DNA from 2 places in the Shewanella oneidensis MR-1 genome. Region 2 is predicted to be linked to the other one. Evidence: riboswitches for the same ligand, from Rfam matches in the RefSeq annotation. Region 2 holds a riboswitch; the other holds the start of a gene.
What was found. Region 2 has a riboswitch for thiamine pyrophosphate ahead of SO_RS12535 (TonB-dependent receptor). Riboswitches for the same ligand answer to the same signal wherever they lie in the genome.
Positions count from the first base shown of each region.

Region 1 (5,579 bases), 280 kb from region 2:
CTAATTTATTTTTGTGTAGATGGTACCAATGATTTTCACGTGAGTTACACATTTATCCCGTTCCATAATGAACGTGAATCATCCAAGAATACAGTTAAAACGTTGGAACTTTGTTTGTGTCCTTTTCTCTAACTTGCTGTTAATGATGTATGGATTTTATGCATACAGGATTTTTTTAAGTTCAGAGTTTGTGAAGTACAGTTTTTGCAAAGAGATAGGAGATGGATTTTGCCTTTTCGCCCCATTATTGCCTCAAGGAATGACAAAGCCTTTTATACAACCATCTTAGCGGCAGATGATGAAACCGTGCCATTTCGGACGATACCTTTCATCCCGACTAACACGTCCTTGGATAGCGATCTTAGCCTTAAACTGCATGAATTACACGAGACGGGAAACGCTGTTATCTCACTAGAAAAACCTTGCTTAAGTGACAGTCGATTCAATCTCTGGTTATTATTTGGCGTGATATTAGGACATGGTGTATTACTATTTTTATTGTTTTTTTTGTGGCGTAGCCAGTTGAGTCAATTGGGTTTTTCTTTGGCAGAATCGACTAACAACACCAAAGCCTTAAAAGCCTACTTTATTTATGCGCCGCAAACACAAATATTGCCAGAGGAGCCACCAGCAGCAGAAGCTATAATTGCCGCTGAAGCAATGACAGCCTCCCCAAAGCCAGTGGTGTCAACCACTACGATTGAATTACCCGCCACAGAGCCGAAAAAGCCAACAGAAAAACAAGTAAAACAGAGCATTAACGCTTCTGCACTCAGTTCAACTGAAAAGCCCGCCGAGGTTTTGGTAAAAACGCAGACTAAATCAACTCAAAGCCAAACGGCTGCCACTCATCAACCTCAAAGTCTGCCACAACCCCAGACTGAGCAACCAACGACGTCAAGTGTAAGTACAAGTGCGAGCATTGGATTATTTACCCAAGGCTATTTTGAACGTCAGCGTGAGCAAGCGTTGGATAATTTGGTCATTGAACAAACAAATAACTACAGCCGAAAATCGAATTTAACTGAAATGAGTCCCGATATGGAGGTGCTTATTGTCCCCAATGCTGAGGATTTTAGTGGGCCAACCAGTTTAGATTTAGAGCTTGATCCCAATCGAATTGTCCGTCAAGGTGATACCTGCTATCGGATTGTTAAAGTCGGTACCCCAATTAATCCCTATGCCGAGAACTTAGGTTTCCCCTTCGATTGCAGTGGCAAGAAAATGAACCAAGAAATTAACGATGCCATCCAAGCGCAGCTTAATAAAATGATGGTAAAGCGGCCAAAAAGCTAAAAAATAACGATGATAATTTTTCACTCAAAATAATGCTAATTATGATTTTTAAAATTTAATAACGTTAAATGTTTTAATATACAGCTAGTTATAACTTCTTTATTTTTGATTGGTAATTAGGTTTTTATCCTAAAATTACGCTTGTTTGTTCATCCTGCTTCTGCCTATACTTTTGGTCATCTTGTCGGAGTGCCTTTTGGCTGAGACCGTTTATTCGGGATCCGTTGAACCTGATCAGGTTAAAACCTGCGAAGGAAACAAGCATAATAACTTCCATTAAATCGTGTCAGCGGCAATCTTTTCGCCGTCTATTAACCCATCGATTTAGTCGTTATTGGGTCAGCAAACACGACTTACGGTTTGCATGATTCCGCTATCAACACTCAAGTCTCCAGACAAGCAACCCCATTTTTATTTGTTAAAGTGAGATTGCTTATGTCCAGTTTAGAATCGTCCTCAGAATCAATTGCCGTGAACATACTGGGGCAAACGAACCGCCGTGTGGCGCGCGCCCAGGCCCAAGCCTTTATCGATACGCTTAAACCATTACAACATCCTAATTCGCAAAAACTTTATTTGCAGGGAAGCCGTGCGGATTTACGTGTGGGGATGCGGCAAATTCTGCAAACCGATACGCGCATTGGTGGCCGCGCGGCGGCGCCCAACGTTGAGAAAAACCCTCCCATTCCAGTGTACGACTGCGCAGGTCCTTATTCCGATCCCGCAGCCCAAATCAATGTGCGCCAAGGCCTAGCTAAACTCAGATTACCGTGGATTATTGAGCGCCAAGATACTGAAGTGCTTGATTGCACGACCTCAGATTTTACCCAGCAGCGCTTGAAGGATGACGGGCTAGATCACTTGCGTTTTGAAGCAGGTTCAAGCGCGATTATTCGCCCACGCCGCGCCTTACCGGGTAAACGTGTGAGTCAACTACACTATGCCCGCCAAGGGATTATTACCCCTGAAATGGAGTATGTGGCGATTCGTGAAAATATGGCACTTGCCGATGTGCAGGACGAAATCTTAAACCGCCGAGGCCAAGGTGAATCTTTTGGTGCCGTAATTGGTAAACCGATTACCCCTGAGTTTGTCCGTGATGAAATTGCCCGTGGTCGCGCCATTATTCCGTTAAATATCAATCACCCTGAAGCCGAACCTATGACTATTGGCCGTAATTTTTTGGTGAAAGTGAATGCCAATATCGGTAATTCTGCGGTCACGTCCTCCATTGAGGAGGAAGTGGAAAAGTTAGTCTGGTCAACCCGTTGGGGCGCGGACACCGTGATGGACTTGTCCACGGGACGGTATATCCATGAAACCCGCGAATGGATTATCCGCAACTCGCCAGTGCCGATTGGCACAGTACCGATTTATCAAGCACTTGAAAAAGTCAATGGTGTAGCTGAGCACCTTACTTGGGAAGTGTTTCGCGATACTTTGATTGAGCAAGCGGAGCAGGGTGTTGATTACTTTACCATCCACGCGGGCGTGTTATTGCGCTATGTACCGATGACCGCCAAACGGGTGACGGGGATTGTGTCCCGCGGTGGCTCGATTATGGCCAAATGGTGTTTGAGCCATCATCAAGAAAACTTTCTTTATACCCATTTTCGTGAGATTTGCGAGCTATGTGTCGCCTACGATGTATCGCTGTCATTAGGCGACGGAATGCGTCCTGGCTCCATTGCCGATGCCAATGATGAGGCGCAATTTGCTGAGCTTGAAACCTTAGGCGAGCTGGTCAACATCGCCTGGGAATACGATGTGCAGACCATTATCGAAGGGCCTGGGCATATCCCGATGCAGCTTATCAAAGAGAATATGGATAAGCAGCTTATCCACTGCGCCGAGGCGCCGTTTTATACTCTAGGGCCGCAAATTACTGATATTGCGCCGGGTTACGATCATTTCACCTCCGGAATTGGGGCGGCGATGATCGCATGGTATGGCTGCGCCATGCTCTGCTATGTGACGCCTAAAGAGCATTTAGGTTTGCCCAATAAGCAAGATGTCAAACAGGGGTTAATTGCCTACAAGATTGCAGCCCATGCGGCCGATATTGCTAAAGGTCACCCGGGCGCGCAGATCCGCGACAATGCGTTGTCTAAGGCGCGTTTCGAATTCCGCTGGGAAGATCAATATAACCTCGGGCTCGATCCTGACACTGCGCGAGCCTATCACGATGAATCCCTGCCACAGGAATCGGCCAAGGTAGCGCATTTTTGCTCTATGTGTGGCCCTAAGTTTTGCTCGATGAAGATCACCCAAGATGTGCGTGACTATGCAGCAAGCCTTGAAGCGGATGCAAAGGCACAAAGCTTAGCTGCTGAGACTGACGGAGCACTTGCGCCATTAGGTTCCGTTCAGCAAGTGAAATCGGGACATTCTGAATTAAGTCATATCGATGCCGAACTAAATTATATCGCTGTCAAAACCCAAGATGAGTTAACCGCCGCCATGGCGCAAAAGTCGGCTGAGTTTGCGGCCTTGGGCGCTAAGCTGTATCTGCCGCTGGACAACGCCAATGCTGCCAATGAATTGGCCAAGCATAAGGACGGGGCAAAGCTGCAATCTAAGACGCAGGTTGCGAAGGTATGATGATGACCCCGACTAAGCATTTCAACCACTTGGTGCCTAAACCTATCGTCTGGACCATTGCGGGGTCGGACAGTGGTGGCGGCGCGGGGATCCAAGCCGACTTGGCTACCATCAATGATTTGGGCGGTCATGGATGCAGCGTGATCACCACATTAACAGCGCAAAGCTCGGTGGCGGTGGATTTAGTTGAGCCAGTAAGTGAAGCGATGCTACTTACGCAGCTTTCGACCCTATTAGCCGATCTACCGCCTCAGGCGATTAAGATTGGTTTACTTGCGGATCAGCAACAATTGCAATTACTTGCAGATTGGCTCGCGAACTTTAAAACTCACTATCCGCATGTACCCGTTATTCTCGACCCTGTAATGGTAGCAAGCTGTGGGGATGAACTAGGGAATAGGAGTACGCCACTGGATTTTAGCCGCTTTAAGGGCTTGATTAGTTTAATCACACCCAATGTGAAGGAGTTAGCCAGACTCACTTCATTCACTGATGCTCAAACCATTCCGTCAAAAATGACGAAGGCTGATTTTGCCGCTGCGGCAATACAATTAGCAGAGCAATTAGGCTGTAGTGTGCTCGCTAAAGGCGGGGATAATCGTTTTGATCCGCATCTGGCTGAGGACCTGTTGGTGTGCCACGATGTTGCAGGCTGCTCTGAGCTTGATAGTCATGGCCATTTTTGGCTGGTTAGCGATCGTATCGACACCGTTCATAATCATGGCAGTGGCTGCACTTTATCCTCGGCCATAGCCTCAGTGCTGGCCTTTGGCTTTGTATTGCATGATGCGATAGTGGTCGCTAAGGCTTATGTCAATCAAGGGCTAACCCATGCGCGGGGTTTAGGTCATGGCCCAGGGCCTTTGGCTCGCACCACCTGGCCGCATTCACTACTTCAGTACCCCAAAATTGTGGCGGTTTGCGCAGATAAACAACCGCAGCCTTATGCGTTTAAACGGCTTACCACAGATTTAGGGGTTTACCCTGTGGTTAATAACCTGCTGTTACTGGAGCAATTATTGGCTGCTGGCGTAAAAACCATCCAGCTTAGGGTTAAGTCTGACGCAGGAATTACCGCAGCAGAACTTGAAGCGCAAATTCAAACGGCTATCGCCTTAGGCAAGCATTATGATGCTCAGCTTTTTATCAATGATCATTGGCAATTAGCGATAAAGCACGGGGCATTTGGGGTTCATCTTGGCCAAGAAGATCTCGCTATGGCAGATCTAAACGCAATTCATGGCGCGGGGTTGGCGCTGGGCATCTCAAGTCACAGTTATTTTGAGCTGCTGCGTGCTCATCAACATGCGCCATCTTACATTGCCCTTGGGCATATTTTCCCGACGACAACCAAGCAAATGCCATCGGCGCCGCAAGGGTTATTCAAGTTAGCGCATTATGTTGAACTGTTAAAAGCGTACTATCCCTTAGTGGCAATTGGTGGCATAGGGCCTTCGAATCTTGACCAAGTCAACGCGACAGGGGTGAGAAATATTGCCGTGGTGCGCGCAATTACTGAGGCTGATGATCCGATTGCTGCATTGGCCGAGTTGACGCGGGCATGGGAGCAGGGCCGATGAGCGCAACCGCACAAAAATCATCATCACTTAATGATAAAGATTTTATTCGTTACTCACGGCAAATTTTTCTTCCTGAAGTGGGTGAAGCGGGACTGCTACAAC
Region 1 covers NC_004347.2:2,556,859-2,562,437, reverse strand. The annotation lists gene SO_RS11225 (hypothetical protein) at 229-1,296, shown strand; TPP riboswitch at 1,472-1,570, shown strand; gene thiC (phosphomethylpyrimidine synthase ThiC) at 1,732-3,897, shown strand; gene thiE (thiamine phosphate synthase) at 3,900-5,477, shown strand; gene SO_RS11210 (HesA/MoeB/ThiF family protein) at 5,474-5,579, shown strand, end outside.
Region 1: it holds a riboswitch for thiamine pyrophosphate, as region 2 does, so the genes downstream of both, thiC (phosphomethylpyrimidine synthase ThiC) here and SO_RS12535 (TonB-dependent receptor) in region 2, are expected to answer to the same signal.

Region 2 (5,579 bases):
AATCCTTATTTCAAATACTTATCATAAAATAACCGCACCGTGAAACGATATAGCATCAAGCCTCAAGTCTCACTCCACAGCGCGGCTAACTTGGGTACTACATAAACTTAACGTTCAGTGTTACCCCAATTTGGCGTGGATCGCCGTAGCGGATATATTGTTTTTCCGCCCAGCCATTATCGGGCTCATTACCAAAATAGAAGCCACGAACGCCATATTCTTCATCAAATAAATTGCGGCCCCATAAATACGCCGACCACGCACTTGCCTCATAACCTAAACGCGCATTCACAACAGTATATGGCTCGGAGCGGGAATCGTTACTGTCTGAGTAGTAAAACTCGCTCTTACCACTCATATTCAAGTTGGCAAACCAACCCGAGTTCGCACGATAGGTGCCGCCTAGGCTGTAGGTTAAGTGTGGTGAATGGGCCAGATCGCGCCCCGTTAAATCCACATCAGTACCGTATTTATCTTGATATTGGTAATTACCGTAAGCGGTCTGTAACCAGCCAAGGCTTGAGTAAAACTGGAGATTATCCGTGGCGTACCAAGTTGCATCTAGCTCAGCACCGTAGTTGTTTGAGCTACCCGCATTTTCAGTGTAGAGAATAAACCGTTGTGGCTTATTAGGATCTTGCTGGGAAGCAGCCACCTGCTGATCCTGTCTATCCATATAGAACAGCGCCAGATTAGTGTCGATAAGCCCTTCAAACCAATGGGATTTTAAACCGATTTCGTAGTTGTATAGGGTTTCGGTATCAAACTCTTTTTTATCATTGAGTTCGACTGGCAAGGTCATATTAAAACCACCCGCCTTGTAACCTCGCGCCACTCGGGCGTAGACATTGTGGGACTCATTCAGCACTTTACTCAGTGCGATATGGCCGCCCCACATGGTTTCACTCGGGTCAAAATTATCATTGTTGGTGTCTGAGTAGTGACTATTACGACGCTCCACACGTAGCCCAACTGATAACACATAGTCAGCACCTAAATCGGTGTCCAGCTGGCCAAATAACGCATAGTTTGTGGCTTCATACTGCGAATCTAACACTTCATCAGGCCAGGTATTATATTCAGAATACAATTGGTTATCTTCTTTGAGGTTCATGGCATAAACCCCAATCAACCAATCGGTTGAGTCTGCAAAAATACGGCCTTGGTCGGTCGAGCTCAAACGAAACTCTTGGGATAAGGTTTTACGCTGACCGGTTTTGTCCCAAAAGTAATCATACTGACAAGGCGATACATTACCGCCCTCTTCACATTGTTTAGATGCCCAATACTCAGAATTGGCCCAATCGCCATCGTAACTATAATGATGATCGGTATTGGCAAATGAAGTCAGCGAGGTCAACTCAAACTGCTCTGCCCCCGAATAAGTCGCTTTAAAACCTGCGCCTGTGGTGCGCTGGCTATCGACACCCGGTTGATCAGTTATGGTGTTTGTCGGATCGTTGGTTAAACTCCACACATCATAACCGTTATCAAAATCGGCATGTAGCAGGGTTAAATCCAGTTGCAGATCATCAGTTGCATACCAGCGCAATTTCGCGCGGCCGGTAAATTCATCGCGGCCATTGGTATCCTCTTTATTTAAATACAGATTGTCACGATAACCGTTTTGCTGATGTTGCTGCAGCGCCACGCGGTATAACAATTTACCTGAATCGCTTAAGGGACCAGAGCTAAAGCCACTGAAGGTTTGCAGATCGTCATTACCTAAAGAAACCTCGGCGCCATGTTCAAACACATCGGTTGGGTCATTACTCTTAAGGTAAATTAAGCCCGCTAACGCATTGGCACCGTAACGCGTCCCTTGCGGGCCGCGCAACACTTCAACCTGCTGCAGATCGTACATGCTCGACACCATGCCGATACCGGATAAATCAATATCATCAACAATATAACCAACTGATGAGTTAGGTGCGCCTTGATATTGCTCTTGCTCACCCACGCCACGGATCTGGAAATACTTGGGGCGAGAACTACCACCTGACCAGTTAAAGTTGGCGATGGAGTTCATCACATCTTCAAAGTGCTGGGCGTTTTCATCTTGAATTTGCTGGGCATCGATAACGGTAATGCTTGAAGGCATTTTTTCTAAACTGGCACTGCGAAAATCCGCCGTAACCACCATGATTTCCATATCATTATTGGGATCAGGTTTGTCGATAGCATCGGTTTGCGCCCATGCCGACGCACTTAAAGCCGCAGAGACGGCCAGCGCTAATGGTGCACGAGTTAACGATATCGTGAAGATTGAAGATTTGTTGTTAGACTTTTTGTTAGACATAGGACCTCAAATATACGTTTGAGATCCGGCAACGAATAAGCGATTCAGAAGTGTGCTGTTGATTGGCCCATTCCTACGCCGGTATTAGCCGGATCAGGTTCTAAGGGTTCGTCTGATGACATCTCAGTCTGCCGAATTTTGGCAAACACCCCTTGGCGGCGCTTAGTATACATGACGAAAATAATAAAGTAGACACACTTCTGCCTGTGATGCCCTGAAATAGCCCTCAAATCATTGTCTATGAACCCTTTGAAAGCATCATGTTAAACATCGCAGCTAAAATTCTTTGGCCCATTTGACCGCTTATCACGATAATGTTATAGAAGGCCGCCATTGCACATAGGATAAGAGGATCATACTCAATGCAGCTAAAACCGTTAGCCAAAGGACGTTATAGCCAGCGATGGGAGCAAGACTATCCCCTTATTGAAGCGGTGATACTCAGCTGTATCAGCGAAGTTAAAATGCTTAAAAAAGGCACTCACCTCATGACACAAGGTGAAGCCATAACCTCATTGGTGTTGGTAAAACAAGGGCGCGTATCACTTGGCCATACCGCCAAAAATGGCCGATGCTTTCAATTAGGGACTATCGATTGTGATTCGCAACTTTTTGGTGAAATGGAGTTTTTTACTCAGTATCACTGTCAGTTGGATATTATTGCCAATGAGCCCTTAGAAATTATGGTCATTAGCGCCGAAAAACTGCAGCACTCCCTTGGGCAACATCCGCAGCTAGCGTTATTTTTCGCCAGTGCTATTGCCATTGACTACCAAGACACCGTCGATATTTTTACCCGGCGACTGTTGTATCCCATCAGCTATAACGTGGCATACGATATTTACCATGAATATTTAAATGATTTACCTGTCGATGGCTTTAGTAAACGCTATTTAGAGGCGGAGCGATTTGGTACAACCGATCGCGTCTACCGAAGAGCACTACAACTGCTTGAAGAACTTGGCCTGATTGAACGAAACAAAGAAGGGATTAGGATTAAAGATCTCAATGCCCTTAAACAATTTGTTGAAGCTGCGATATAACAAATTAAAAAAGCCCACTCGTGAGAGTGGGCAAAATCCATTTACGTAACAAAAGGATTTTTATGCCGTTGCAGACTTCATTCGACCTGAAACAATCAACATAATAAATATCGCTACATATAATAGCGGAATGACATACATCACAGTTTGCAAACCAATAATGCGTTCAAAGAATGAGCTAATGGCGGGACTAAACATGGCGCCGGTACTGCCACTAATCAGAATATAGGACACATTTTTACTGCTGGCCTTTTTAACAAAAGACACACCATAAGCAATAAATGCGTTGTAAAGGGCTGCACACACAAAGCCATAACCATAGGTTAAATAACTCATCCAATGAAGCTTATCGGTCGTCACAATCATGAAAGTGATGACCATGGCAAGGCCGATAATCCCAACTAAGAAATGGTGAATTTTTACCCGAGTCACAATCAGCGTCGAAATTAACGCACCAATCAATGCAGCAGACCAATATTGGGTAATAATATTGCCCGCTTCTTCAAATGGAATATCAAATTTTTGCTTAACAAATAAAGGGGCCCACGTTAAAAACGTATAGAGTGCTAGCATGCCTAAAAACAGCCCTATGCCACCGCTAATAATGCCGAAATTCCATTCCGATTGTTGCTTATCTTCCGTATTCGATGATTGCTCACATAGCGAAAAATTAGTGAACAAGGTAATAATCACGGTTCCTAACGCGACTAAACCTACGGCTAAGTAACTGTAACTCCATGACAATGAACTTGTGAGTGCGTAAGTTGTGATTAAAGGGAAAATAACCCCAGCAATATTAAACGTGGCATCTTGAACGACGAGCATGGTGCTTTGTAATTTCTCTTGCCACACAGATACCACTATCGTACCCGCAATACATAAGCCTACACCGCCACAAAAACCAATTAACGTCATGGCGACCATCACTACTTTTAGCGAAGGGGTAAGATGTAACGCGACAGCACACAATGCCACTAGGCTGTAACTAATTAAGGTAATTCGCTTGATACCCAATTTTTCAATAAAGAAAAAAGCAGCAATAGTTCCCGCCAATGCGCCACCATTAAGCAAGGAGAATATGGAGGCAACGTCATTTACGTTTGCTGAAAATTTATCCGCAATAGGTTCAATCAGCATCCCAAATTGAGTTGCAAAACCCGCCATAATAAAGTTAGCGAGAAAACTAATCGCGGTTAAGGTGATTTTATTATTCATATTGTCATTCCATCAGTGAAATGCTAAGGGTACAAAGGATAGCGTTAACCCTAATTAAGTGCGGTTTCTAAGGCGAGTTCAATCATATTATTGAAAGATAACTGCCGCTCTTGCGCCGTGGTTTCTTCACCCGTTAAACAGTGGTCCGACACCGTCAGAATGGCTAACGATTCAATACCCTGTTGGTGTGCTAAGCCATAAAGTCCAGCCACTTCCATATCAATACCTAATACCCCGAAACGCTCAAGCGCAGGGATCATATCTTCGTCAGGATCATAATAAAGATCGCCACTAAATACGTTGCCAACTTTCACGCTAATGCCTTTTTCATTGGCTTTGGTATAGGCTTTGTGCAGTAAGGAAAAGGTGGCTGAGGTCGCCATATGGTAGCCACTGCTGCGTTTAGCATTCGTCGGGGAATCTGTGCCTGCGGCTTGAGCTAAAATCACATCGCGCATTTCGACATGCTGTTGGGTCGCCCCTAAACTACCGATACGAATAATGCGTTTCACGCCAAAAAAATTAATTAACTCATGACCATAAAGCACCATAGATGAAATACCCATGCCATGGCCCATCACCGAAATACGTTGCCCTTGGTAATAGCCTGTGTAACCCAGCATATTGCGAACGTTAGTCACTTCTACGGCATCCGTAAGATAGGTTTCAGCGATATATTTCGCCCGCAGTGGATCGCCTGGCATAATAACAGTTTCAGCAAAATCAGTGGGTTGAGCATTAATATGAGCCGTCATAGGTCTATCCTCATGTGGTAATATGCAGATAGTAGTGCTCAAACACGAAAAATTTTTAGGACTAAAGTCCGGATTTTCTCTTGCTTAACCCCTTTTTTGTTAAAAGTGGATAATTTGTCGCAACGTTTACACTTAGCATAATAAAACCTAGTAACAAAAAGCGGCTTAACACATTGTATTTGATACAAATAAAAAAGACTTACTCAGCAAATAGAGTAAGTCTTATTAGAATATATTTTTTATCAAAAATGCAGAAAAACCAGTACA
Region 2 covers NC_004347.2:2,832,508-2,838,086, forward strand. The annotation lists gene SO_RS12535 (TonB-dependent receptor) at 98-2,299, opposite strand; TPP riboswitch at 2,353-2,462, opposite strand; gene SO_RS12540 (Crp/Fnr family transcriptional regulator) at 2,662-3,342, shown strand; gene tsgA (MFS transporter TsgA) at 3,403-4,557, opposite strand; gene deoD (purine-nucleoside phosphorylase) at 4,608-5,312, opposite strand.